Linked DNA regions of Mesorhizobium japonicum MAFF 303099. The protein of the gene in region 1 binds, or shares a complex with, the protein of each later gene. Links are inferred from orthologs where the notes say so. Each region holds a gene or a part of one and is shown in the gene's direction. Other genes may lie near its edges. The genes, in order: uvrB and MAFF_RS07140.

What was found.
Region 2: the proteins of uvrB (region 1) and MAFF_RS07140 are in contact, whole or in part, in a crystal structure (PDB 7EGT), measured with the Thermus thermophilus proteins. The link is inferred for Mesorhizobium japonicum MAFF 303099 from one-to-one orthologs. Residues at the interface, in WP_096411307.1 of Thermus thermophilus: Glu23, Leu25, Arg26, Asp27, Gly28, Glu29, Arg30, Phe31, Arg55, Glu326, Asp327, Phe328, Glu379, Ser382, Gln383, His398, Gly400, Arg401; in WP_096412145.1 of Thermus thermophilus: His654, Arg656, Phe657, Gln666, Asp668, Glu669, Lys680, Arg681, Leu682, Ser683, Lys685, Tyr686, Ala687.

Annotation. Positions count from the first base shown.
Region 1 is NC_002678.2:2,121,963-2,136,515, forward strand. Bases 7,043-10,806 are described here. They hold uvrB (excinuclease ABC subunit UvrB), read left to right. Parts: upstream 7,043-7,441; coding sequence 7,442-10,606; downstream 10,607-10,806. Other genes in these bases: MAFF_RS11430 (DUF2778 domain-containing protein), read left to right, coding at 7,043-7,316; MAFF_RS11440 (DMT family transporter), read left to right, coding at 10,787-10,806. In the rest of the region: MAFF_RS11400 (hypothetical protein), read left to right, coding at 1-179; MAFF_RS11405 (hypothetical protein), read right to left, coding at 295-585; MAFF_RS11410 (hypothetical protein), read right to left, coding at 613-1,548; MAFF_RS11415 (hypothetical protein), read right to left, coding at 1,548-4,253; MAFF_RS11420 (protein-L-isoaspartate O-methyltransferase family protein), read right to left, coding at 4,297-5,166; more of MAFF_RS11430, read left to right, coding at 5,685-7,042; more of MAFF_RS11440, read left to right, coding at 10,807-11,692; MAFF_RS11450 (nuclear transport factor 2 family protein), read left to right, coding at 13,599-13,985; MAFF_RS39990 (hypothetical protein), read left to right, coding at 14,078-14,251; MAFF_RS11455 (glutathione S-transferase family protein), read right to left, coding at 14,301-14,553. UniProt on the Escherichia coli protein: The UvrABC repair system catalyzes the recognition and processing of DNA lesions. A damage recognition complex composed of 2 UvrA and 2 UvrB subunits scans DNA for abnormalities.
Region 2 is NC_002678.2:1,239,285-1,253,219, forward strand. The notes cover bases 6,653-9,798. They hold MAFF_RS07140 (ATP-dependent helicase), read left to right. Parts: upstream 6,653-7,029; coding sequence 7,030-9,567; downstream 9,568-9,798. Other genes in these bases: MAFF_RS07135 (hypothetical protein), read left to right, coding at 6,664-6,909; MAFF_RS07145 (ABC transporter permease), read right to left, coding at 9,616-9,798. Outside these bases: MAFF_RS07105 (Lrp/AsnC family transcriptional regulator), read right to left, coding at 1-419; MAFF_RS07110 (EamA family transporter), read left to right, coding at 509-1,405; MAFF_RS07115 (dienelactone hydrolase family protein), read right to left, coding at 1,415-2,263; MAFF_RS39950 (hypothetical protein), read left to right, coding at 2,544-2,699; MAFF_RS07120 (hypothetical protein), read left to right, coding at 2,709-3,146; MAFF_RS07125 (glucose/quinate/shikimate family membrane-bound PQQ-dependent dehydrogenase), read right to left, coding at 3,285-5,642; MAFF_RS07130 (DUF2059 domain-containing protein), read left to right, coding at 5,827-6,633; more of MAFF_RS07145, read right to left, coding at 9,799-10,662; MAFF_RS07150 (ATP-binding cassette domain-containing protein), read right to left, coding at 10,659-11,456; MAFF_RS07155 (substrate-binding domain-containing protein), read right to left, coding at 11,541-12,548; MAFF_RS07160 (sugar phosphate isomerase/epimerase family protein), read right to left, coding at 12,658-13,566; MAFF_RS07165 (Gfo/Idh/MocA family protein), read right to left, coding at 13,563-13,935. UniProt on the Escherichia coli protein: A helicase with DNA-dependent ATPase activity. Unwinds DNA duplexes with 3'-5' polarity. Translocates on single-stranded DNA with 3'-5' polarity. Initiates unwinding more efficiently from a nicked substrate than double-stranded DNA.

The DNA of each region.
Region 1 (14,553 bases):
TCAACATGAAGCGCTTCTTCGACGAGCCGAAGCCTTTCGACCTGGTGCTGTCGATCACCGGCCCTGGCATCGCGCCCTATCTCGAAAGCGGCAGGATCCTGACTAGCGAGGATTTCGACCAGATCCAGCGCGAATTCGGCGGCGGCGGGTTTTTGACGTTCGCGCTGTGGTTTAACTGAGCGGCCTATCAGAACTTGGGTCCCTGCCCTCGCCAGGCGGGGAAAGGACCCAGGTTCGCCGGGTCCGCCAGCAATTGCGGGAAAATCGTGAAACGGTTTTCCCGGAGAAATTACGTCAAACAAAGAGCTGGAAAAGCCGCCGCTGGAGCCGCAGCAACCCGGCCAGGGCGGCGACTATCAGCGCGTTCGATATCAGGCCGATCGCGGCGGTCGTCCAGGCGATGTCGCCGGATTGGCCAATGATAGCGAACGGAAATCCGGCCGCGATCACGACAATCGCCGCGAGCAATCCAAGCCAGCCCATGCCCTGCCGCTTGACCAACCGGCTGAGGAAATAGGCGATCCCGACCAGCAGGATCCGCAGCGGGTCCAATATCTGGGTGATGACAATGGCGGTCAGAAGCATGTGTAAGAACCGGAGTGCCAAAAGGCCCTAACGCTGAAACCCGTGCAACCGGGCGAGCAACCATTGCAACGGATTGCCGACGAAGGCGCGGGTGACGAACGTATCGTGGGCGGCATCGGATGCAAGCAAGGCGATGGTGCCGGCTTCGAGGCGGCGGGGCGGATCGGAACTGGCGTCGATGCCCTGGCCCGCCAGCAACTGCCGGATCTCGGCATTGCCGGAGGCGGAGGATTTGCCATAGGCGCTGACGAAGAAACTTTTCCGGTGCTGCGCGATCCAGCTGGCGAAAATATCGGCTTCGTCGAAGACGGCGTCGAGCAGGATGACGCCGAGCAGGCGTCCACCGATGTCACCGTTCCTGAGAATGGAAGCGGCCGGATTGTAGCCGCCGCTATAGGCGACCAGCACCACCGGCATGGCGTCGAACTTTGCCGCCTTGGCGCCGGTCAGCTTAGCCAGTCCCTGTGCCGCCTCGGCCATGAATTTGGCAAAATAGCCCTGCGTCCAGAAATTGCCGGCGCTGGAATCCTGCGCATTGCTGGCGAATTGCGGCGCCACCAGCACGGCGTTGAGGCCCGACGCCTCGACCTGCGCGACGACCCGCTGGCGGCCGACCACGTCGCGCTGCAAGGTGGCGCCATTGCCGTGGAAGAACACCACGATGAGAGCCGGCTTGGTCGGATCGAAGCCTTTCGGCACCGCCAGCAGCGTCGATCGGTCGGAATAGGTCTCGTCTTCCCAATAAATGCCGCCGCGCGGCGAGGTGTGGCCGTGCCTTCCATCCGCCGCCGTGACGTCGAGAAACGACGCGGAGCCGTCAGGCAGCTTGCCTCGATAAGGGAAGGGCGACGACTTGAACGGCACGATGGTCGAGATGGCCTTGCGCAAGCGCGCCCCCTGGCTGGCCACCGGAAACATCGCCGTGGCCAGCAATCCGGCGACGATGGCGCGCCGGTCCGGCATCAGGCCGCTACCAGCCGGATGGACGGCGCCCTGGATGGCAACAGCACGGCGAAGAAGGCCGGAATGGCGATGAGATAGGCAATCGCCGCCCATTGCAACACGGCGCTTAAGCCGAAGCTGGTGGCGACGATCGGCACGGCGGCCGAGCCGATGACCGAGAAACAGCCATTGATGCCCCAGGCCCAGACGAACAGATGCTCCTTGCCGAGCCGCGCCAGCCAGGTCATGGCGGTGGCCATCGGCATGCCCATCAGGAAGGCCGGCGGCGACACCAGGAGAAAGCAGAGCAGCAGGCGCACCGCATAGGGATAGGCGCCGATCCGGTCGAGCACCGGCGACAGATAGAAGCCGTAGGCGAGCAGCAGCCCGCAGACAGACAGCAGCACTATGGGCAGCAGAGTCCTGGCGCGTTCGAAGATGTGCTCGGCAAACAGGCTGCCGAGGCCTGAAAACACCAGCATCGAGGAGATCAGCACCGAGGCCGACACCGTCGGGTTGGCCAGCGCCACGGTGAAGCGGCTGATCAGCCCGACCTCGACCATGATGTAGCCGAGGCCGAGACAGGCGAAATAGAGGATGGTGCCGAGCTTGCCGCGCGAGCGCGAGAACACGATGCGCCAGCCGAAGATGACCGGCAGCAGCACCAGCGACGCCGCCGCAATGCAGGCAATGCCGAGCGTCGCCCAGATCAAGAGATAGCCCCAATCGTCCTGGAACAGGTCGAGCCGGTCCAACGTGCGCGGCAAATCGGCGACCTTCACATAGGCGGCGAAATAAGGCTGGTCGTTGCTGAGCGCCCGGGCGTCGAAGACGTAGTCGCCGGCAAGTTTTTCCCAGCCGCCGGTCAGAAGCGCGTGCCAGGTCATGCGCTGCAGTTCCGTCGCCGGCAACACTTGCGGGCCGGTATCGCCGCCGGCGCCCGCACAGGCGTCGAGCGTCGGATCGGCCGGCGCCGTCGGATCGCAGTCGGGGTTAGCTGGGGCGGTCGGGTCGGCAGGCGCGGTCGCACCGGAGGCCGGCTGCGTCAGCGTCGCGTCCTGTCCGCTGCCGAAGATAGAGGCGCGATAATCATCGAGAACCTTTTGCGCGCCCGAGCCGTCATAGGTCATTCCCGGATAATAGACTTCCTCCCAGGACATCGACTTGGTGTAGTCGCGCAGCGTCTTGATTTCGGCCTCGGTGAAGCCGCCGCGCTTGAACAATACGGTCGTGGTCGAGAGGTAACTCGAGACGGCGAAGATGTCGTTGGCCGCACCTTGGCTGTCGAAGGTCCTCGCCGCTTCGGCGACGGTCGAATAGAGCTTCAGGACCGATTTCGGCGGCTCTTCCTTGTTCCACAAGGTGATCGACAGCACACCGCCATCGGCCAGCGCATGCATGTAGCTCAGCATCGCTTCGCGCGTGTAGGCATATTTTTCCGAGATGGCGAAGCCGCCGGGATTGGACAGGCCGACACTGTCGGCGAGGCTGAGGTCGATGACATCGTAGCGCTCCCTCGTGTTGGCGAGGAACAGGCGCCCATCATAGTCGATGACCTTGAGCCGCGGCTCGGCCAGGATATCGCCGGTGACATCCTTCAGCACCGGATCGCGGAACGCCCGCAAGGTCATCGGATTGCTCTCGGCGACGGTCACCGAGGTCGAACCGGCATTGAGCGCGGCCTGCGTGGAGATGCCGCCGCCGAACTGCACGACGAATGTCTTGGGCTTGTCCTTGATGACATAGGGATAGTGCATTGGCAGATAGCGGAAATAGAGCTGCTCGGCCGGCGCCAGATTGCGCATGATGCCTTCCGGCCCGTCGCCGTCGCGGTACATGCCGACATAGGTGTTGGCCGGCACTTCGGGCATGCCGAAGGCGGCATTGTCGCTCAGGCCCGGCGCGAAATGCATGTAGGAACTGGCATAGACCTGCAGATCGCCGAAGGGCGAGACGCTGCGGTAGATGCGCTTGCCGTCCGGAAAGTTGCGGGCATAGGCGACGCCCTTGTATTGCGACACGGCAATGTCGGGGATGCCGAGCAAGCCGGGCAGCATGAGGTAGCCTGATATCGACAGCGCCGCGACCACGACGCCGGCGACGACGCTCTTCCAGGCGCCGAAAGCCAGGAACCACAGGATTGAACCTGCGGCCCAAAGCAGGAGCGGCACGACGATGATGGTTTCAGGCGCGAACAGATAGAGCGACACCAGCACGGCGAGGCCGGCGAGCCCCGAACCGGTGAGGTCGGCGAAATAGACACGGCCGAAGGCGGTGCGGCTTTTCAGGAAGACGATGCCGAGGAAGAACGCGCCGGCCAGGAACGGCAGGAGATAGAGCAGGAAATTGGCGAGCAGCCGCCATTTCTGCGCCGGGTCGGACACCAGGAAGATGGCGTTGAACGGCACTGTCTGGGCGACGAGGTTGGAGCCGACGGCGAGCGGGCCGATCAGCAGCAGGGCCGCGGTGGCCGCCCCTTGCCAATGGCGGTCGAACCAGCCCTTGCCGGCGAAGATGACGACGCTGGACAGCGAGAAGCCTAGCATGGCGAGGCTGACCACCAGCGAACCGAAATGCGACCAGCTGCCGACCGCGAACACACGCATGATAGCGATCTGCAGCGCGATGATGGCGCCGGCGATCAGCCCGACCGCGAGGTAATGCGCGAGCCGAGGCGCCTCAAGCGAGGTGATGCTTGGTCGAGAGGTCGATACAACAGCCGTCATTCAGGCCCCTTGATGCGGCGGCTTAGCCCGACAGCACGGCAACTCAGCTGTTGTGCGTGCCGACGATCTGGTCGCCTTCCAGCTTGGTGAACGGCACGAACGGCACCACCTTGCCATTGTAGATGTCCGAGCGGACGATGTTGAACGTGCCGTCCGCGAGCTGCTGCTTGGTCACCTTGAGCACGTGCTGCGCGCCCGGCGGGCCGACCGGAATGACCATCACGCCATTGGGCTTCAACTGCTGCAGCAGCGACGGCGGAATGTGGTCGATGCCGCAGGTGACGATGATCTTGTCGAACGGGCCGACGCTTTCCCAGCCATAATAGCCGTCGGCATTGCGGCTGGTGACCGAACCGAATTCGCTGTAGCCGCGCTCGACCAGCCCGTCATAGGTGCGCCGCGTGCGCTGCGCCAGCGGATTGATGATCTCGATCGTGTGCACCTTGTCGGTGAGGTTGGCGAGATAGGCCGACTGGTAACCCGAACCGGTGCCGATCTCGAGTACGGCCTCGCCGAATTGCACGTCGATCGCCGTCGTCATCCGCCCGACCAGGTGCGGACCCGAAATCGTCACGCCATAGCCGATGTCGAGGAAGGCATGGTCGTAGGCGCGCCCCAGATTCTGCGGCAGCACGAATTCCTCACGCGGAGTCAAAAGGAAGGCGCGCTTGTTGCGGTCGTCCAGCACGTCCTTGTTGTAGACCATGATCTGGAAGCGATCGAATCGCTGCGCCAAAAACTTCGGATCCTCGCCGCGATTGGCCACCATCCAGTCGATGAACGATTTTTTGTCGTTGAACGGCACTTCGGCGTTGCGGTCGTAGGGCACCGGCACGTTGGCCCTGACCATGGCTGGAAGAATGGAGAACGCCGCCGCACCCGCCGACAGCGTCAAGAAATCCCGACGCCTCATGGAAAAAGCCTCCAAAAGTGGCCTTTGCCACCCCAAAACCAAGCACTTCAACCCGATTGCACCGCCTCCCAAAACGAGTCAATGGGCGTCGAGGGGCGACCGTGCGGGCCGAAAAAATGTGGCAGGCGGGCAACAGTTTTGCCGATGCCATCGGCTTTTGCAGCCCCGCGGAACGGCGCGCGGCATTGCCGCAGGGCTCGCTGGAACGGCGCTGTCTTATATTAGCAATGGCTGTTTTGCTTGACTCGGTCGCCAAAAACAGGCAGCAAACCTGCATCGGAAGGGCTGAAATACCGCGTGCATGATCGTGGACGAGCCTTTTTTGGCACAAAGTCCACGTCTCTCGGTTGGTTTTGAGAGGGATTGGTTAACCAACTTTGTCCATATTTTGAAGCAATCGGCAATCAACGACAGGCGCGGCAAACGCGTCGGGGACCACCCTGGGATCACTCGCAGAATGGTCGTCGCGGCTGACAAGGCCACGTACGGGGAAAACCGATTGGAGCGAGATTGGTTGCATGGCGTTGTCGAGTAAACACAAAATAATCCGGGACCAGCGCGAGGGCGGCGAGTTCGTCGATGCGCAGCGCACCCCTTCCTTCAACCCGAAACGGATCGTCCGCTGGGTCGCGGTGCCCGGTGCCAGCGCCGCTGTCGGCCTCTGGCTGATCGGCACCATGGCTGGCCTCAGCTCCGTCGGCGCCTCGCTGTCGGCGACATCGAGCGGCCTGCCGCAGACGCTGGCCATGCCGGGCTCGCTGGCAATGGCCGATCCGCTGAAACAGCACTTCCTCAGATCTTCGGCGCCGTTCGTGCTGGCCAATGCCCATGGCGGCACTCAGGCCCTGCATGACCATGCCGTGCAATGCGGCGCCACTTGCTTCAAGCTGGCCAGAGTGAGCCCACTGGGTGAGAAATCCGCACGCCTGGCGGCCCATGCAAGGCCGGAACAGCCAATCTTGAAGTCGAAGGCACAGGAGCGCTTCGAACGCATGGAGGCGTCGCTGTCGCCGACCAAGCTCGCCGCCGCCTTTGCCGGCGCCGGCAAGCCCGACGCCACGGCCGACGCCCGCCCGATGATTTCCCAGGCCGCGCCGCAGATTACCGAGGCGTCGCTGGTTCCGTCAGTCCAGGTGGTGGCCAGCCTGTCGAACGATTTGCCGGCTCCGGCGGCGGAACGCTTCGCCCGTGCCGATACCGGCGCCGTCGTCCAGACCGCGCCGCCGCCGGCGGGCCTTGCCCAGTCGCAGACGCCTGACAACACGCAGCTGGCACTGGCCCTCGTCCAGTCACTGCCGGTCGAGGACGAAGCATTCGCCTCGCCGCTGCCGATGACCGAATCCTCTGCCGACGTCGCGATTGCACCTGCCGAGACCCAGCCGCAACAGCCCGGCGACGCCGCCTCGCTGCCGGATGCGCTGACCGACGACGTGCCGCTGCCGACTGGCCGCCCGCAATACGACACGCCGCGGCAGCCAAAGGCCGTGGTGGAACAGGATGAGCCGGCGCCGCAGCCCAAGATTGCTCAGCCCAAGATCGCGCAGCAGAAACCGGCGCCGCAGGCAAAGCCGGTCCAGCAGGCCCAGCCCGCAAGACCGGCCCGGGCCGGCCGGTCTGGCGAGAGCGGCGATGTGCTGGCCTATGCCAAGCCGGACATGCCGTCGGGCGGCCTTGGCCAGGCGTTCAGGAACCTCTTCAATGGACCGGGCGGCGGAAGCGGCGCCGGCCGCGGCGTCGCCGTCTATGACATCAGCGCCAAGACCGTCTACATGCCGGATGGCCAGCGGCTCGAGGCGCATTCCGGCCTCGGCGCCATGGTCGATCAGCCGCGCTATGTCCATGTGAAGGATCGTGGCCCGACGCCGCCCAACACCTATAATCTGTCGCTGCGTGAATCGCGCTTCCATGGCGTCGAGGCCCTGCGCCTGACCCCGGTCGGCGGTGGCAACAAATACAACCGCAACGGCCTGCTCGCCCACACCTACATGCTGCGCGGCGGCCGCGCCGAGTCCAATGGCTGCGTCGTTTTCAGGGACTATTCCCGCTTCCTCGCCGCCTTCAAGAAGGGCAAGGTCACGCGTCTCGTCGTCGTGCCGCGCCTGAGCGGATCGCCGACCCAAGTGGCGACGGACAACGCCCGCGGCGCCTGACCGCCGGCAGATACCCCTCGGCAACTGCCTCCTCCTGACAGCCTTCTGTCAGGAGCCGCGTCGGGGCATGCGCCTCGCCGCATCGCGCTCTTTCCATTTTCGCCAAGACCTCCCATATTCGGGGCATGGCCAAATCCCCCGGTAAAAGAACGCCGCCGACGGCGAATGACGACCGCGCCGCGCCGAAGCGGCGCAGCCCGCTGACCGATTTCCTCGACGCCTCCGAACCGCTGCACAAAGGCGGCTTCGCCGAGATGCCGCAGCCCGAACTGTCGGGCACGCCGCTGATCGGTTCGATCGCCGACTGGGCCGAGCAGATCGAGCAGGAGGCCGAACGCGAAGGGCGCCAGACCGGCAAGGGCGACGGCGGCAAAGCGCCAAAACCATCCAAGAAGATCCCCGAGCGCTCATCCGCGCCCGGGCGCACCGCGCGCGGCACCTCAATGGGCGGCGCGGCCACCGCTCGGGAGCGCGCCGCGGTCGGCCTCAATCCGGTCGCCGGCCTCGACATCTCGCTGGAAGAGGCCGAGACGATGACGTCGAGCGGCGTCACCGCGACGGTCGCCGCGCTCTCGGCGCTGATCGAATCCGGCAATCCGCTGCACAAGGACGGCGTGCTGTGGACGCCGCACCGCCCCGCCCGGCCGGAAAAGTCGGAAGGCGGCATCGCCATCAAGATGGTGTCGGACTTCGAGCCAGCGGGTGACCAGCCGACCGCCATCAAGGACCTTGTCGAAGGCGTCGACAACAATGACCGCACCCAGGTGCTGCTCGGCGTCACCGGCTCCGGCAAAACTTTCACCATGGCCAAGGTGATCGAGGAAACGCAGCGCCCTGCCTTGATCCTGGCGCCAAACAAGACGCTGGCGGCGCAGCTTTATTCCGAGTTCAAGAAATTCTTCCCCGACAATGCGGTGGAGTATTTCGTCTCCTATTACGACTACTACCAGCCGGAAGCCTATGTTCCGCGCACCGACACCTTCATCGAGAAGGAATCCTCGATCAACGAGCAGATCGACCGCATGCGCCACTCGGCGACGCGCTCGTTGCTCGAGCGCGACGACGTCATTATCGTCGCCTCGGTGTCCTGCATCTACGGTATCGGTTCGGTCGAGACCTATACGGCGATGACCTTCCAGATGCAGATCGGCGACCGGCTCGACCAGCGCGCTCTGCTCGCCGACCTCGTCGCCCAGCAATACAAGCGGCAGGACATCAATTTCGTGCGTGGCTCGTTTCGCGTGCGCGGCGACACGATCGAGATCTTCCCGGCCCACCTTGAAGACCGCGCCTGGCGCATCTCGATGTTCGGCGACGAGATCGAGCAGATCACCGAGTTCGACCCGCTGACCGGCCAAAAGACCGGCGAGCTGAAAAGCGTCAAGATCTACGCCAACTCGCACTATGTGACGCCGCGCCCGACGCTCAACCAGGCGATCAAGTCGATCAAGGAAGAACTCAAGCAGCGTCTGGTCGAACTCGAGCGTGCCGGCCGCCTGCTGGAAGCACAGCGCCTGGAACAGCGCACCCGCTTCGACCTCGAAATGCTGGAAGCCACCGGCTCCTGCGCCGGCATCGAGAACTATTCGCGTTATCTCACCGGCCGCCAGCCGGGCGATCCGCCGCCGACCTTGTTCGAATATATTCCCGACAATGCGCTGGTGTTCATCGACGAAAGCCACGTCACCGTGCCGCAGATCGGCGGCATGTATCGCGGCGACTTCAGGCGCAAGGCGACGCTGGCCGAGTACGGCTTCCGGCTGCCTTCCTGCATGGACAACCGGCCGCTGCGCTTCGAGGAATGGGACGCTATGCGCCCGCTCTCCGTCGCCGTTTCGGCGACGCCGGGCGGCTGGGAAATGGAACAGTCCGGCGGCGTCTTCGCCGAGCAGGTCATCCGCCCGACCGGCTTGATCGACCCGCCGGTCGAGGTGCGCCCGGCCAAAAGCCAGGTCGACGATGTCGTCGGCGAGATCCGCGAAACAACAAAGGCCGGCTACCGCACGCTGGTCACCGTGCTGACCAAGCGCATGGCCGAGGACCTGACCGAATATCTGCACGAGCAGGGCGTGCGCGTGCGCTACATGCACTCCGACATCGACACGCTGGAGCGCATCGAGATCCTGCGCGATTTGCGCCTCGGCGCTTTCGACGTGCTGGTCGGCATCAACCTTTTGCGTGAAGGCCTCGACATTCCCGAATGCGGCTTCGTCGCCATTCTCGATGCCGACAAGGAAGGGTTCCTGCGCTCGGAAACCTCGCTCATCCAGACCATCGGCCGCGCCGCCCGTAACGTCGACGGCAAGGTCATCCTCTATGCCGACCAGGTCACCGGCTCGATGGAGCGGGCGATGGCCGAGACCAACCGCCGCCGCGAAAAGCAGATGGAGTGGAACGCCGCCAACGGCATCACGCCGGAGTCGGTCAAATCGCGCATCTCCGACATTCTGGACTCGGTCTACGAGAAGGACCATGTCCGCGCCGACATCTCGCAGTTCACCGACAGCGCCGGCGCCATGATGGGCAACAACCTCAAGGCCCATCTCGACGCGATGGAAAAACAGATGCGCGACGCCGCCGCCAATCTCGACTTCGAGAAGGCCGCCCGCATCCGCGACGAGATCAAGCGGCTGCGTGAGATGGAACTGTCGATCTCCGAAGACCCGCTGGCCAAATACGCCGACATGGAAAGCCCGGTCTCGGGCCGCGAAAAGGGCAAGCACAACAAGGGCGTGGCCAAGCACCGTACGGCAGAGGAACAGGAGCGTTTTCGCAAGCTCGACGAGGCACGCGCCGCCGAAGAGGCCGCCAGGGCTGCCCGACCCAACCTCTTCCGCAAGCCGGCGCTTGACGAGATGGGCGCCGACGGCGCCGTGCCGGCGAAGAAGCCGCTGTTCGCCAAACCCTCGATCGACGACATGGGGCCCGGCACCGACATGCCGACGCCTGCGGGTGCGGTGTCACGCTCGCTGTTCAAGAAACAGTCGGCGTCCGAAGCGCACGGTTCCGACTTCGGTATTCCAGGCGAGCCGGTCAGGCCGCTGTTCAAGAAGAACTCGCTGGACGAGATGACCGTGCGGCGCACCGAAAAGCCGGTCGAAGGAAAAGTGCCGGCGAAGCCCCAGCCGATCTCCCATCCTGTGGGGGCCGGCAGGACAGACGTGAAGGATCGTGACGATTCCGCCAAGCCAATCGTTCGCCAGCGCGCCGGCATCGGCTCCTACGAGGACCCAGGCGACGCCCGCCGCGAAAAGCGCAGGCCGGGGAAAACGGGCAGGCCGGGGAAGTAGCGGCTTCTTCCTTCCCCCTTGCGGGAGCAGGGAAACGCTCTTCCTCGTCGCGGCTTAACATCTGCTTGTCAAAGTCGGAACAGCCTCTGGACTATGCGCTCGCGCTTGCCGCCAGACTGCGGAAACGGTACGCACGGCTGCAATCCTGCCTCTGCACGCAAAGCTCTGCACCGACTCCCCATGAAACCCAGGGACATCGCCGCCTACGCCTTCCTGACCGTCACCTGGGGCCTGTCGTTCCTCGTCCTGCTCAAGGTCGTACACGCATTCGGCTGGATCGGCGCGGTCACCTTGCGCTCGCTGATCGCCGGCATCACGCTCTTCCTGTTGGCGGCGGCGACGCGGCGCCGGCTCGATTTCAGCGCCGGCTGGCGGCACTTCGCCGCGGTCGGCGCGACGACAGTCGCGGCGCAGCTGATCGGCCTGTCCTACGCCACGCCGCGCATCGGCACGGCGATGGCGGCCATCCTCGTCGCCGCGATCCCGCTGTTCTCGATGATCCTTGGCCAGTTATGGGGGCTTGAGCGCATCACCGTTCGCGGGCTGGCTGGCCTGCTGCTCGGCGCCGCGGGTATCGTGGTCCTGGTCGGCTTCCCCTCGGTGCCGATCACGCCGTCCTTCGTATTCGGCTGCGCCGCCTCGCTGTTCAGCTCCTTCTCCGCCGCCTTCGGCAGCAACTACACCAATCGCCATCTGCGTTCGGCCGGCTCGTTCGAACTCACCGGCGCCGCCTTCCTGTTCGGCGGGCTGATGACGCTGCCGCTGTTGCTTGTCGTGCCGGTGCCGGCCATGCCGCGTCCTGTCGATTTCCTCTATCTCGTCCTTCTCGCCTGCGTGATGAGCGCGCTGACCTATGTCGTCTATTTCCGGCTGGTGGCCAGCATTGGCGCAACCAGGACGATCAGTGTCGAATTCGCCGTGACCACGATCGCGGTGCTGGTTGGCACTGTCATGCTTGGCGAGTCGCTGGCCATCATCCAGGGTTTCGGCGCGGTGGCGATCATCGGCGGCTGCATACTGGTGCTGGATCCGTTCCCGCGCCGGGCGAAAGCGGCGGCCTTGCCATCCGCCCCGCCTTTGGTGTAATCGCTTCGCACACTCGAACGTCTTGAAAGGAGGGCTCACGTGTTCACGTTTCATCGTCACCATCGTCAGCGTGGCCCGATCTCTGCCCTGCAAGCCAGCTTGCAGGGCTGACCAGGGACGGTCCGGGTTTTTCCCGCTTCGATTTTTTGGTCTGCCCTTCGTGGTGCCGCAACGCCTAGCCTGATGGCCGGCACGCGCACCGTTCAAAGTGCATCCGGAGCTGTCTCCGGCAAGACCAGAGAAATCCAAATGGCCCTGATCAGCCTCAAATCCCTCGGTGTCACCATGAGTGCGCCGCTCTTCTCCAAGCTCGACCTCACCATCGGCAGTGGCGACCGCCTCGGCATCGTCGCCGCCAACGGCCGCGGCAAGTCGACCTTGCTCAAATGCCTGACCGGCGAGATGGAGCCGACATCAGGCGACATCACCCGCACGCGCGGCCTGCGCGTCGGCCATGTCGAGCAGTCGGTTCCCCCTGCCCTTCTTAGCCGCAGCTTTCATCAGGTGGTGGCCGACGCCTTGCCGCCGGAGCAGGCCGAAAGCGAGATGTGGCGCGTCGACGTCGTTCTCGACTCTCTCGACGTGCCCGAGGTAATGCGCGAGCGGGAAATGCAGGCGCTGAGCGGCGGCTGGCAAAGGCTGGCGCTGATCGCTCGCGTCTGGGTCACCGATCCCGATGTGCTGCTGCTCGACGAACCGACCAACCATCTCGATCTTGCCCACATCAGCCAGCTGGAAAGCTGGCTGAACGCGCTGCCGCGCGAAGTGCCCGTCGCCATCGCCAGCCATGACCGCGCCTTCCTCGACGCCACCACCAACCGGACCCTGTTCCTGCGCCCGGAACAATCGCCAGTGTTTGCGCTGCCCTACTCCCGCGCCAGGCGGGCGCTCGACGAGGCCGACGCCTCGACAGCGCGCAAGTTCGAGCGCGACATGAAGGTCGCCCAGCAGCTGCGAAAGCAGGCCGCCAAGCTCAACAACATCGGCATCAATTCCGGCAGCGACCTTTTGACGGTGAAGACCAAGCAGCTCAAGGAACGGCCGAAAAACTGGAAGAGGCGGCGGTATCAGCACATCGCGAAAAATCGGCCGGAGCGATCCGGCTTGCCAATCGCGGCACCCACGCCAAGGTGCTGATCACCCTCGACGATGTGGCCGTGGAAACGCCCGACGGCACGCTGCTGTTCAGGACCGGCAAGCGCCACATCTGCCAGGGCGACCGCATCGTACTGCTTGGCCGTAATGGTGTCGGCAAGTCGCGCTTCGTCAGCCTGATCCGCAACGCCATCGCCGAACCCGACACGGTCGCGAACGTGAGGGTGACGCCGTCGACGGTGCTCGGCTACAGCGACCAGGCGCTGTCGGGCATCAGCGGCGACGACACGCCGCTGGCGATGGTGTCGCGCCGCTACGATGTCGGCGAGCAGCGCGCCCGCTCGCTGCTTGCCGGGGCCGGCGTGGTCATCGAGATGCAGGAGAAAAGGATCGGCGTGCTGTCCGGCGGCCAGAAGGCGCGGCTGATGATGCTGGCGCTCAGGCTCGCCAACCCCAATTTCTATCTGCTCGACGAGCCGACCAACCATCTCGACATCGATGGCCAGGAAGCGCTGGAGGAGGAATTGCTGAAGCACCAGGCAAGCTGCGTGCTCGCCTCGCACGACCGCTCCTTCATCCGCGCCATCGGCAACCGCTTCTGGCTGATCGAGAAGCGGAAGCTGACCGAGGTCGAGGACCCGGAAGAGTTCTTCCGTACCGTGGCAGAAGGGTCGAATTGACAATACAGACACGCGGGCCGGCGCTGCCAAATAGTGCTGGCCCGCAAGAAAGTATTAGCCCGCAATAATACTTTTCTATCGCCCGAAAAAGGCGCATCCTGACGCTTCGCGAACGAGGGAGGAAAACGGTCATGCGCGGCGTGGACGTCGTCAAGAACCTTTATGATGCTTATTCAAAACGCGACATCGTGGGCGCGCTGGGCCACTGTTCCGATGATGTCGTCTTCCGCTGGGTCGCAGAACCGCATGCGCCTTTCATCGCGGCTGGCAACGGCAAACAGCAATTCCTTGACCGCCTCATGTCGCTGGACAAGGATTTCGAATACCGGAGCTTCGTCCCGATGGACTACATCGACGGTGGCGACAAGGTTGCGGTGCAGGTCGAAATCCATCTGACCCGCAGAACCACCGGCCAGGAGCTTGTTATGCATACGGCTGACTTCTGGACGATACGCGACGGCAAGATCATCGCGCTGGTAGAATATTACGACACCGCGCTGGCCGCTTCGGTCCTCTGAAATAATTTCGGCGCTCTGTCGGATCGCCTGAACCTGCCGCGTCCTTGGGATGCCGACACGATGATGCCGGCTTCTTCTGAGGAGAAAGCATCATGTCCATTCTGTCATCCCTGGGTCGCGTTGCCACCCGTTACGCACAGAACCGCGCCCGGCACCGCTGCGAGCGCGAACTGCTGTCCCTGCCGATCGAACTGCGCAAGGATATCGGCTGGCCGGAAATCGTCATCAACGCGCAAAACGGCTTGCGGATACGCAGGGCGCCCTGACCATGCGGTCGGAAAATATCGATGCGAGCCACCATGGGGCGACCATTGCTCAATCATGCGTGTCGCCGGAAAGCGGCGTCGCCTGCATCGACGCACGCTTTTCGAAAGCCTCGAACCAGCGCGTCAGCCGCGCCCGCGCGCGAAACGGCGGAAGATCGCGGAACGCCATCCAGGACAGCGTGGTGGCGAGCGCTATATGGCCGACATGCAGCGGCGCTTCGTCGTCCAGGGTGCCTTCGATCCAGTCGTAGCTCGCCTCGATCTTGTCCCGGTATCCCTGCGCAAGAGCGCCGTATCGCAGC
Region 2 (13,935 bases), 880 kb from region 1 along the record:
ATGGCCGTATTCGTCATCGCATAGGGAATGATCCGGTCGATTACCCGTTCGAGTTCGGCTACCGAGCCGACATGCGCGAGCGCGATGAAGCAATCCTCGCCGGTCACGCGGTCGCATTGCGCGATCTCAGGCGTTTCGCGGATGATCTCGGCCACCACGGACAATTGCCCAGGCACCGGCCGGATGCGCAGCCATGCCGACAGCTTCAGGCCCAGCGCGGCGGGGTTGATCTTGACGCAATAGGCCTCGATCACGCCGTTTTCCTGCAGCCGCTTGATGCGCTCGGCAACACTCGGCGCCGACAGGCCGACCGAACGCGCCAGCTCCGCCGTGCTGGCGCGCGCATCCTTTTGCAGCAGGCGCAGGATCTTCATGTCGGCCGCGTCGAGATCGATATTTTCAGTTCGAAGGCGTTTCACGGATAAATCCTTGCCTTTGGAAATGAGATTGCGAGAGAGGCCGGCCATTCGCCATATAAAGTGGAAAAACTGCCTGCGATACTGATCCGATGAACGATCAGACGCAAGCACCCGCTGCCCGCCCTGCCGCCCTCGACAGCCTGGCGACAAGACTGCCGCCGCATGTCTGGTTCGGCGTCAGCGCCGTCTTCCACTATCTCGGCCCGGCCTTCGCCGTGCTGCTTTTCCCTCATGTCGGCGTGCTCGGCATGGCGTGGCTGCGCATCGCCACCGCGGCACTGATCTTCGCGCCGCTGACGCGCCCCTGGCGAAGCTTCGCCCGCGCCGATCCCCCGACGCGGCTGCTGTTGCTGGCCTTCGGCGCCTGCCTGGCGGTGATGAACTGCTCCTTCTACCTGGCGCTCGACCGCTTGCCGATCTCGTTGGTGGCGGCAATCGAATTCGTCGGCACCATCGGCGTCGCGCTGATCGGCCTCAGGAGCGCCCGCAACCTCGTTGCCCTTGCCGTGGCCGTCACCGGCACCTTGCTGTTGATCGACGTCAAATGGTCCAGCGATCCCGTCGGCCTGTTCTGGGCCTTCCTCAACGGCGCGCTCTTCGTCGGCTACATCGTGCTCGGCCACCGTGTCGCCCGTTCGGGCGCCGGCGACGGCATTGCGGGCCTCGGTGCCGCCATGGCGGTGGCATTCATCGTCGTGCTGCCTATCGGCTTCAGCGACGCGCTGCCGGCGTTCTTCTCGCCGCCACTGCTCATCGCCGCCATCGGCGTCGGCATCTGCTCCTCGGTCATTCCCTATATCTGCGACCAGCTTGCCATGTCGCGATTGCCGCGCTCGAGTTTCGCGCTGATGCTGTCGCTGCTGCCGGTCACCGCGACGCTGATCGGCGTCATCGTGCTGCACCAGATTCCAAGCCTCGGCGATTGCCTGGGGATCGCACTGGTCGTCGCCGGCGTTGCCTTCCACAAGCCGGCGAGCACCGATTAGGCAAACCGCCTACGCCAGCTTCTGCTTCAGGAAAGCGATCGTCCTGCCCCAGGCGAGATCGGCCGCCTTCTTGTCGTAGCGGGCCGCCGACGTATCATTGTTGAAGGCATGGTTGGCGCCTTCATAGACATAGACCGTGTATTCGACATGCGCGGCATCGAGCGCTTTCTTGAAGGCATCGATGCCGGCATTAGTGCGATCGTCCAGCCCGGCATAGTGCAGCAGCAGTGCCGCCTTGATCTTCGCCGCGTCGGCGGCATTCGGCTGCATGCCGTAATAGGCGACGCTGGCAGCGAGGTCGGGCGCGTTGACAGCCAGCATGTTGGCGGTGCCGCCGCCCCAGCAGAAGCCGATGGCGCCGACCTTGCCGTTGCCGTCCTTGTCACCTTTCAGGAAAGCGACGGTCGCCACGGCGTTGGCGACGGTCTGCGCCGGATCGAGTTTGGTGAACATGTCGCGCGCCTTGTCCTCGTCATCAGGCGTGCCGCCAAGCGGCGACAGGAAATCCGGCGCCAGCGCCACGAATCCCTCCAGCGCCACGCGCCGGGCGACGTCGCGTATATGCGGGTTGAGCCCCCGGTTTTCGTGGATGACGATGACGGTGCCGAGCTTGCCGGCCTGGTTCGCCGGCCTAACCAGATAGCCCTTCATCTCGCCGCCACTGCCGGGATAGCTGATGTCCTCGCCTTTCACGCGGGCATCGTTTTCGGCAACGATCGCCGCCTGGGCGGAATTCGCCGCCAGCATCGGCGCGATCGCGGCCGCCGCGGCACCCGATCCGGCAAGCCTGGTCAGCTGTTCCATGAATCGGCGGCGATCGAGCGTCAGATGCGTGTATTCGTCATAGGCATCGATCATCGCCTGCGTGATGACAGGTTTGTCAGCAATGGGGGATCTGGTCACGGGGGCGCTCCTCGACTTTGGTGTCCTTGCGTTCGCAAGATAGGGGCTAGCCTCACATCGTCCAGTCACGGCTCAGTCACGCTCCCGTTCCCTGGCAAGCCGCGGCAACCATCATCACAATTTTGTCATCGGCGACAAATCTTGATGGCGCTGCCACAATAGTGGGGGAAACTGACTATCCGGCCGGTCCATGACGCGGCCGCGGTCCTAAGGGCCTGACGTGAAAGGAAAACTGATGACCATGACCTCGCCGATCCTGGCAACCGCCTTCATGGCTGCCACAGCCGCCATTCTGGCGATGCGCGCAACCATTGTGGCGGCGAACCGGAAGTCCATGGTCAAGGTCCGCAGCCGCCAGCGTCATCCGGCAAACACGAAAACCCAGGGTTGAGGTGAAGTCATGGACGTACAGGATATCGTGAACACCGTCTCGCAGAAGGCCGGCCTCGACCAGGCAACGACCGAAAAAGTCGTCGGCACCATTTTCTCGGTACTCGAGCACGAGGCGGAAGGCACCAGCGCCTCATCCTTCTTCGCCAGGATTCCCGGCGCCGATGCACTGGCGCAGAAATATGACGTCATGGCCGCCGCACCGGCCGGCGGCGGTGGCGGCTTCCTGTCGTCGCTGCAAGGCGCGCTTGGCGGCGTTCTCGGCGAAAAGGCGGGCGCGCTGGTCAACGGCCTCGCCGCCCTCAAGGCATCCGGCCTCGATCTGGCGCAGATCCAGAAGGCCGGCGAGACGTTGGTCCAGCAGGCCGAAGCCGCCGCCGGCCCCGATCTGACCAACCAGGTGCTGGGCTCGGTGCCCAGCCTGAAGAGCCATCTCGGGCTCGGCTAGAGCAATTCCAGGAAAAGCGTGTGCGGTTTTCCCGGGAAAAGCGCGCAGCGCTTTCCCTTGGGACTAGAGCAGTTCGCCGTTTCCGTGAAACGGTGAACTGATCTTGCGCCAGGACCGCTTCTGGCTAGCGCGACACGGCTATTTCGGCAGCGCGTAAGCCATCACATAATCCCCCGGCTTGGTGCCGACCGAGCCGTGGCCGCCGGCGACGATGACCACGAACTGGCGCCCGTCGGCGACCGTATAGGTCATCGGCGTCGACTGGCCGCCGGCGGGCAGCCTGGCCTGCCAGAGTTGCCGGCCCGACGTCAGGTCATAGGCGCGCAGATAGTTGTCGACCGCGGCACCCAGGAAGGCGACGCCGCCGGCAGTGATGATCGGCCCGCCAATGCCCGGCACGCCGACCTTCAGCGGCAGCGGCAGCGGCGTCATATCGTAGACGGTACCGTTGCGATGCTTGTAGGCGATGGTGCCGGTCCGCAGATCCGCGCCCGCGACATAACCCCAGGGTGGCGCCTGGCAGGGAATGCCGAGAGGCGACAGGAACGGCCCCATCACCACTGCGTAGGGCGCGCCCTCGTTGCGGTTCAGCCCCTGCTCGCTGCCCTTGGTGTCATCGCCCGGCGGCGGTACGTCCGCGCGGGGCACGAGTCTCGACGTAAACGCCAGATAGGTCGGCATGCCGAACATCACCTGCCGCACCGGATCGACTGCCACCCCGCCCCAGTTGAAGACTCCGAAATTGCCGGGGTAGATCAGCGATCCCTGCACCGACGGCGGCGTGTAACGGCCTTCGTAGCGCAGCTTGTGGAAGGCAATCCTGCAGGCCATCTGGTCGAACATGGTGATGCCCCACATGTCGGCATCCGTCAGCGGCTTCGGGCTGAAGGAGAGATCCGACACCGGTTGCGTCGGCGACGTGTGATCGCCCTCGACGGCGCCGCCGGGCGCCGGCACTTCCTTGACTGCAACAAGCGGTTCGCCGGTGCGCCGGTCAAGCACATAGAGGTCGCCCTGCTTGGTCGGCCCGACCAGCGCCGGCACCACTGTGCCGTCGGCCTTGGTGATGTCAATCAGGCTCGGCTGCGCCGGCACGTCCATGTCCCAGAGGTCATGGTGCACGGTCTGCCGCACCCAGCGCAACTGCCCGGTGTTGAGGTCGAGCGCGGCGATCGAGGAGGAGAATTTCTCGACATTGGCGCTACGCCCGGCGCCGAGCTGGTCCGGCGTCTGGTTGCCGAGTGGCACATAGAGCAGCCCAAGCTTCTCGTCGGCGCTCGGCGTCGACCACATGTTGGGCGAGTTGGCGGTATAGGTCTGGCCCGCCGCCAGCGGCGTCGTCTGGTCCGGGTTGCCGGAATCCCACTTCCACACCAGGGCGCCGGTGCCGACATCATAGGCGCGGATGACCCCCGACGGCTCCTGCGTCGAATAGTTGTCGTTGACCGCGCCGCCGACGATGATCTTGCTGCCTGATATCAGCGGCGCCGAGGTCGAATAGTAGTAGCCCGATTTCGGATAGGGCATGTTGGTCAGAAGGTTCAGCGTGCCGCCCTCGGCGAAGGCCGGACAGACCTGACCGCTGGCGGCGTCGAGCGCGATCAGCCGCGCATCCGAGGTCGGCAGGTAGATGCGGGTCGCGCAGGGCTGGCCGGCGGCGATGGCGGTATCGGCATAGTAGGACACGCCGCGGCAGGTCTGGTGCTGGCGGTCCTTGTCGAGCTTGATCTTGGGATCGTAGCGCCATTTTTCCTTTCCGGTCGCGGCGTCCACCGCGATGGCGAAATTATGCGGCGTGCAGATGTAGAGCGTGTCGCCGATCTTCAGCGGCGTCACCTGATAGGTGGTCTCGCCGATGTCGTCGGGCCCCTTCACATCGCCGGTGCGATAGGTCCATGCCGGCTGCAGATTGGCGACATTGTCCGGCGTGATCTGGTCGAGCGGCGAATAGCGTTGGCCAAACTGCGTGCGTCCGTAATAGTGCCACTCGCCAGCCGGCACATCATTACCCAGATTGGCTTTGGGAATCACCTTGTCGGTGTCGAGCGCGCCGTCAATGCCTTTCGGGTCGGCGGTCATCGAATAGCCGGCCACCGCCAGCGATGCCAGCACGGCCAGGATCAGCGGCGCGCGCCCGTCAGGCCCGGCAAGGCCCCGCCTTGCCCACGGCGTCAGCAGCCACAGCCCGACCAGCACGATGATGCCGCCGCGCGGGCCGAGCTCCCACCAGTCGAAGCCGATTTCCCAGACCGCCCAGGCCAGCGTGCCGAGCACAATCGCCGCATAGAGCCAGAGCGCCGTGGAACGGCGCCGGTAGAGCAGCCAGGCGGCGATCAGGAAGGCGAGGCCGACGACGATGTAGTACCAACTGCCCCCCAGCGAAGCCAGCCAGATGCCACCGCCACCAAGCGCCAGACCGAGGAGAAAGAGAACGAAGGAGGTGATGGTGACAGCCAAGATGATACTCCTTCGACTGTTGCGCGCTCGCGCGGCCATGGGCAACCCGGCGCATCGCTCCTGCCCTGCGCACAGCTTTCTCCCGCCTGCCCCGCCTGTCAAGCTGCCCACACGCCAAGGTGGCAATCCATCTTGCTTGCGTCAGGGTTTTCCCGCAGTCTCCATGGATCATCTTTCCCGTGGAGCAAGCAAAATGCCGTCATTCCTTCCGCCGCTGACGCGCATGGCGCTTGTGCTCTACTGCCTCGTCCCGCTCATTGCTGGCACGGTGGCCGCGCCGGCGCAGACAATCGGCGAGATCAATAACGCGAACGGCTTTCACGAGATGCTGATGGGCATTGGCCCGGGTTTCACCGCGGCCGTCAAATCGGCGCCGGGAACGCCGCCGCAAAAGGTCCAGGATGCCCTTGCCGCCGCCATGGAAGGTGCCTTTGATCCGGAGAAGATGGAGGCGGCCATCGAAGCCCGGATGGCGGACAAGCTCAGCGCCAGGGACCTGTCCGAGCTGGCTTCGTTTTATGCTTCACCCCTGGGCAGACGGGTCACCGCTCTGGAGATCCAGGCTTCGTCACCGCAAGCAAGGGAGGCCAAGAAGATCGGGGGCGCCAAAATCCTCGACGAGCTTCCATCCAGGGATCCGGCCAGGCTCGCATTGTACAGGAAGATGATGGACGATATCAGCGCCGTCGACACCGGAGAAGCCGTCGGCTTGAACATGGGCTATGCGATGCTTTCCGAAATGCTGGGCGCGGCCGGAAAGCCCCTGCCCGACGACCAGGTAATGGCCCTGCTGCGCAAGCAAACCGAAGGGCTTCGCCGTGACATCGCCAACGATGCCATGGAATCTGCAGCCTATATCTACCGGGATATGTCCATGGCCGACCTGAAGCTCTATGAGGCCTTCCTGGCCTCACCCGCCGGCAGCCGCTATTACGACCAGATGCAGGTCGCCCTGGGCGCGGTGATGACGGACGAGGCGCGCTCGTTCGGCCATCGATTTTTCGTCGCCCTCGGCTACCGCAAGGCCTGAACGACGGTATCCCGGGCGAGCGAGAGCTAAATGGCTGGCGAAAATCGATACTCGCCCATCCTAGTGGGCATCTTCCTGTCACAGATGCTCATCGGCACGCTGGTCGTGGTCGTTTTCCTTTGGATGGGCAAAGCCATCATCCCGAGACATGGCGGCGGTCTGTATGTGCTTGATCGAGTGCAAGACCCTTATCTCTATTGGGGTCTGCTGGCCGGAATTTTGTTCAGCCTCGTGTTCTTGCCCATCAGGTATCTCTACCAAGGTCCCAAGGGTTAAGCCCTGCCCGCATCGCGGAGCCGCATCCGAAGCCCATTCTTACCGCGCGGGCACTTTACCGGGAACAAAACGTAGACAGTTCTGGTCTTTCCCTGCCGAATCACTACATTCGGGGGGAAGATGTCCGGCTTTTCCGAAGACATGCCCTTTTTCGACGAACCCAATGCGCGGCCGACGGCCCCGTCGGGCATTGCCGCGCGCGCCATGGCTGCCCGCGGCGGCCAGAACAGTCCGCCCGATTATCTGAAGGGGCTGAATCCGGAACAAAGGCTGGCGGTGGAGACCACCGAAGGCCCGGTTCTGGTGCTGGCCGGCGCCGGCACCGGCAAGACGCGGGTGCTCACCACCCGCATCGCCCACATCCTTGCCACCGGCAAGGCCTTCCCATCGCAGATCCTCGCCGTGACCTTCACCAACAAGGCCGCGCGCGAGATGAAGCAGCGCATCGGCATCCTGATCGGCGAAGGCAATGTCGAGGGCATGCCCTGGCTCGGCACCTTCCATTCGATCGGCGTGAAGCTTTTGCGCCGTCATGCCGAGCTTGCCGGCTTGCGTTCCGACTTCACCATCCTCGACACCGACGATGTCGTGCGGCTGATCAAGCAGTTGATCCAGGCCGAGGGCCTCGACGACAAGCGCTGGCCGGCCAAGCAGTTCGCGCAGATGATCGACGGCTGGAAGAACAAGGGCCAAGGCCCGGCCGATATCGCCGAGGGCGACGCGCGCAGCTTCGCCAACGGCAAGGGCCGCGAGCTCTACAAGGCCTATCAGGAGCGGCTGCAGACGCTGAACGCCTGCGATTTCGGCGACCTGCTCTGCCACCCCATCCGCATCTTCCGCGCCAATCCGGACGTGCTGAAGGACTACCACCGGCGCTTCAAATACATCCTCGTCGACGAATACCAAGACACCAACACCGCCCAGTACATGTGGCTGCGCCTGCTGGCACAGAGGGCAGAAGGCCGCGCCACCGTTAATATCTGCTGCGTCGGCGACGACGACCAGTCCATCTATGGCTGGCGCGGCGCCGAGGTCGACAACATCCTGCGCTTCGACAAGGATTTTCCCGGCGCCACCATCATAAGGCTGGAGCGCAACTACCGCTCGACCGCGCACATCCTTGGCGCTGCCTCCCACCTCATCGCCCACAATGAGGGCCGTTTCGGCAAGACGCTGTTCACCGACCGCAACGACCCCGAGGATGGCAAGGTCAATGTCCACGCCGCCTGGGATTCCGAGGAGGAAGCCCGCGCCATCGGCGAGACCATCGAGGCCTATCAGCGCCAGAAGCATAATCTCAACGACATGGCTATCCTGGTGCGCGCGTCCTTCCAGATGCGCGCCTTCGAGGACCGCTTCATCACGCTCGGCCTCAACTATCGCGTCATCGGCGGTCCGCGCTTCTATGAGCGCATGGAAATCCGCGACGCGCTGGCCTTCTTCCGCGTCGTTGCCAACAGCGGCGACGACCTCGCCTTCGAGCGCATCGTCAACGTGCCGAAGCGCGGCCTGGGCGAAGCCACCATCCGCCAGATCCACGACACGGCGCGCGCCCTGCGCATCCCGATGCTGGAGGCCGCCGGCAACCTCGCCGAAAGCGACGAACTGAAGCCGAAGCCGCGCGCCGCATTGCGCGAAGTGGCCGCCAATTTCGAGCGCTGGCAGAAGGCGCTGGAAACCAAGCCGCACACCGAGCTCGCCGAGACCATTCTCGAGGAGAGCGGCTACACCGACATGTGGAAGAACGACCGCTCGGCCGAGGCGCCGGGACGGCTGGAGAACCTCAAGGAACTGATCCGCTCGATGGAGGAGTACGAGTCGCTGCGCTCCTTCCTCGAACATGTCGCGCTGGTCATGGATGCCGAGCAGAATGCCGGGCAGGACGCCGTCTCGATCATGACGCTGCATTCGGCCAAGGGCCTCGAATTCGAGACGGTTTTTCTCCCCGGCTGGGAGGAAGGCCTGTTTCCCCACCAGCGCGCGCTCGATGAAGGCGGCCGCTCCGGGCTGGAGGAAGAGCGCCGGCTCGCCTATGTCGGCCTCACCCGGGCCAAGAAGAACCTGCATATCTGGTTCGTCTCCAACCGCCTCATCCATGGGCTCTGGCAATCGACCATCCCGTCGCGCTTCCTCGAGGAACTGCCTGAATCCCATGTCGAGATCGCCGAAAGCGGCAATTCCTATGGCGGCTACGGCAACCCCTATGGCGGCGGCTCCTTCGCCTCCGGCCGTGGCGGCCGCCAGAATCCGTACGGCGCCTCGCGCTTCGACAATGTCGGCGCCAACACCGAAAAATCCGGCGCCTTCTCCAACACCTATTCGACACCCGGCTGGCAGCGCGCGCAGGCCAACCGCACGGAAGCGACCGACCGCAACTGGGGCACGCGCTCCGGCCATCAGGTCGAGCGCATCGGCTATGGTGAGACCGACTCGGGCTACGGCGCCGGCCGCACCAGCGTAAAGGGCCGCACCATCGACGGCGAACTGGTCGCCAAATCCGTCGCAGACAAGCCCTCGCCCTTCAGCGTCGGCGACCGCGTCTTCCACCAGAAATTCGGCAACGGCAACATCTCGGCCATAGAAGGCAACAAGCTGACCATCGACTTCGACAAGGCCGGCCAGAAACGCGTGCTGGACGGGTTCGTCGCGGCGGTGTGAGCTGCCCGGTTCCGAGCAGCTCTCAGCGCAGTTCCGGCAGTGCCTCCCTCACCGATACCTTGCCTGGTTCCACTTATGGCCCAGCAACGACAGGATGATGATCAGGCCGTTGAAGAACTGCACGTAGAAGCCGCTTAACCCTGCCGCCACCACGCCGGTCTGGATGAAGGACACGGTGACCGCGCCGATCGCGCCACCGGCCACCGTGCCGATACCGCCCCAGGTTGGCGTGCCGCCGACGAACACCGAGGCCAGGACCGGCAGGAGATAGCCGTCGCCGGCTGTCGGCCACCAGGTGAAGTTGATCATCACCGAGAACGTGCCGGCGATCGCCGCCCCGATGCCGACGAAGACGAAGACCTTCACCCGCACGCGCTTGACGTCGATGCCCATCTGCTGGGCGCTGTCAGGATTGTCGCCGACCACCCTCACCTGCGCGCCGAAACGATGCCTGTTGTAGAGCATCGCCGACAGTACGACGAAGGCGATGGCCCAGAATATCTGCACCGGAATGCCGTATATCTGGCTGGAGAAGATCTTGTAGGCCCAGCTGCCGCTGAGGCTGGTCAGCGCCATCGATTTGCCCTCGTTGATGATCTGGATCAGCCCACGCAGCAGGAAATTCATGCCGAGCGTGGCGATCAGCGACGACAGCCCGCCATAGACGACCAGCGACCCGACGAGGAAGCCGAGCAGCATGCCTGTGACGAGTGCGGCGGCAATGCCAAGGAACGGATCGTAGCCGGCCTGCACCACCAGGGCGAAGACCCAGGAGGCAAACCCCATCGTCGCCGGAAACGACAGGTCGATCTCGCCGCAGGTGACGACGAAGACCAGCGGCACCACCACGAACAGCGCCACGGGGAGCGTCGTCAGCACGGAACTGTAGAGATACCAGGTGGTGAACACGGTCGGGTTGGCGACCATGAACACCGCCATCATGACGATGAACACGGCGAGCGTGCCGAGCGATGCGCGGTTGTCGAGGACGAAGCCGCGCAGCCAATGGTCGGATGGATGTTTCCACTCCTGGCGGGCGGACCCGGCATGAGCGCGCAGAGGGCTTTCGAGATCGGGTTCCATGGTCTTGCTCATCGTGCTTGCTGCTCCGCTTCGCCGGCCTCGCGCAGTCCGGGCAACCCGCCGGGATGCGCGACGTCCTCCATGAAATTGATCAAATCTTCCGCCGACTTGACCGCGCTGCGGTCGGCGGTCAGCGCCACCTTGCCGCGATCGAGCACCACGAAGCGGTCGGCGATGTCGAAGACGTGATGGATGTTGTGGCCGATGAACAGGATCGAGCGGCCGCTCGCCCGCACCTGGCGCACGAAGTGGAACACCTTGGCGGTCTCGGTCAGCGACAGCGCCGTGGTCGGCTCGTCGAGGATGATCAGCTCGGCCTGCTTGTAGATGGCGCGCGCAATCGCCACGCCCTGGCGTTCGCCGCCCGACAGCTGGCCGACGATCGAGTGCGGCGTGAACACTTTCGAGGTGAAGCCGATCTCGCGCATCAGCCGGCTTGCCTCCTCGATCTCCTTGTTGACCTTCAGCCAGCCCATGAAGCCAGTCAGTTCGCGGCCCATGAAGATGTTGCGCACGATGGTCTGCTGCACGGCCAGCGCCCGGTCCTGGAACACCGTCTCGATGCCGGCGTCGCGGGAGCGCGCCGCGCTCCAGCCGCTCACCGGCTTGTCGCGCACGAGGATGTCGCCGCTGGTCGGCCTGACCACGCCGGACAGGATCTTGATCAGCGTCGACTTGCCGGCGCCATTGTCGCCGATGAGGCCGACCACCTCGCCGCGGTCGACGCTGAGATTGACGCCGCCCAGCGCATAGACCTGACCATAAGACTTCGTGATATCGCGCAGTTCGATGATGCGTTCGGCCATCGGATCCTCGCTTTCATTGTCGCATGCCGGCCTTTGCCGGCGGTCCTGCCGGCCGGGTCCAACCCGGCCGGCAGCCTTGGGAGGTCAGCGCAGCGCCTGCTTGGCGAGCTCTGAGACGATCTCATAGTTCTGCGGCGTGACGAAGCCGGCACCGGTGTCGACATTCATCGGGGCCAGACCCAGCACCACCTGCTGGCAAAGGCTGAGGATCGGCAGATAGCCCTGCATGAATGGCTGCTGGTCGGCTGTCAGCTGCACCCATCCACCCTTGAAGCCCTCGACGATCTGCGGGCTGGTGTCGAAGCCGAAATTGAAGATATCGCCGGGCTTCCGGCCCGCGGCCTGCATGTAGGTCGGCACATTGCCGAGCATCTGCCCGCCGGGATAGCCGACCGCCTTGACACCCGGATTGTTGAGCAACGCCGCGGTGATCACCGGGATGGCGAGGTTGGGATCGGCCGCCCACTCGGTTACGGAATTGATCTGAACGACATCGACGCCCGCCTCTTTCAGTGCGGCGACCGTTCCACGCTCGCGTGCGCCCCGGCTCTCATTGTCGAAGGGGCCGATCATGATCGCCTTGTCGCCGGATTTCAGCCCGGCCAGCTTGAACGCCTCGGCGCCGAGCGCGCGGCCCTGCTGCTCCTGCTGGGCGCCGACATAGCCGCCGCCGAACGCCGCCACCACCTTCGGCACCGGCACGTTCTGGTACATCATCTTGATGCCGTCCTTATGCGCCTGCTCGGCCAGCGGCATGATCGCGTCTTCGCCTGGGTGGCCCATCATGGCGATGCCGTTGGGCTTGACCGCAACCGCCTCGCGCAATTGCTGCACCATCTTTTCGACGTCCCAGCCGGAGAAGATGTAGTCGACTTTCGGCCCGAGATCGGCCGCCGCCTGCTTGGCGCCATTATAGACGATGGTACCGAAAGCGTCGCCCTCGGCGCCGCCGACGAAGAAGCGGATATGGACATCCTTGCACCATTGGGCGTCGAGCGCCCGTGCAGGCAAGGTCGAGATGGCGGCGCAAAGCGCCGTGGCGGCGGCCACGACGGTCGTGCGCAGAAGTGTCGTTCTGATCGCGATGCTCATGCACTTGTCCTCCCTTTGTTTCCCTCGTCAGCCGAGGGGGCTGTTGACGATTGCTTCGCCACTTACGAACCGGCTCCTCCGCCGGCCAATTCTCTCATCAAATTTGTCCTCACGTCGGATTTTGCAGGTAGCTGGCGCCTCCCCGGCATTGTTTGAGATATTCCAACGCCCGCGCCTGCCCCGTGATTTCGAGATCGTCGCGATAGACCGGGTCATGCCAGCCCTCGATGTCGATGGCGCCCTTGTAGCCGGCCAGCCGCAATTCGCTGATCACCCGCGTCCAGTCGCTGTCGCCGAAGCCGGGCGTGCGCATCTGTACGAAAGGCAGGCGGCCAAACACGCCGTGCTCGCGGATGACGTCCCAGCGCACGGTGGCGTCCTTGCCATGGACATGGAAGATGCGCGGCGCCCATTTGCGGATCTGCGGGATCGGGTCGATCAGATAGACGAGCTGATGGCAGGGCTCCCATTCGAGACCCAGATTATCGTCAGGCAATTCGTTGAACATCAGCTCCCAGGCGTCCGGATTGTGGGCGATGTTCCAGTCGCCGACCGCCCAATTGCCGTCCATGGCGCAATTCTCGAAGGCGATGCGCACGCCCTTGTCGGCGGCGCGCTTGGCCAGCGGTCCCCACACCTCGCGAAAGCGCGGCAGGCTGTCGGTCAGTTTCTTGCCGCGCAAGCGCCCGGTGAAGCCACTGACCATGGAAGCGCCGAACAGATGCGCGTTATCGATGACCGTTTCCCAGGCCGCGAGCACGCCGCGATCGACCTCGCCGCTCTCCAGCGGATTGCCGAACACACCGAGGGAAGACACGACGACATCGGCATCGCCGATCGCCTCGCGGATCTCGCCGGCAAGGCGCGGAAGGTCCTTGCCGCCCAGCGTCTGCCAGAAGAAGGGCTGGATGCTCTCGAAACCAAGCGGCAGGATCTGCCTGACATAGGCAGCGGGGTCTTCGAGATTGGCCCGCACCATGGTGCCGATCCGGATGTCGAGAAGCGGGTTTGGCATCATGGTCCTTCCCTTGCAATCGCCACGCGCCGGCCGGTCTCGGCGCTCTCGATGGCGCCAAAAACCATGGCCAGGCTTTTGATGTTATCGGCGCCATGCGTCTCCGGCTCGGTGCCGGTCTCGATGGCGTGCATGAAATCCCTGATGATGCCGAGATGGCCGCCGACGCGGTCGGCTGGATCGAGCGGCGGCACGTCGATCGGCTGGGTCTTGGCGAACAGCCCATCGCGGCCCGTCGCCACCACCTCTGCCGTCAAGAGGTCATGGCCGTCCCAGATGAGGCTGCCGCGCTCGGCGACGATGCGCCAGCTGCCTTCCCAGCTGGTGCGGAAACCGTCGGCGCACCAGGAGCCGGCATAGGTGAAGACCTTG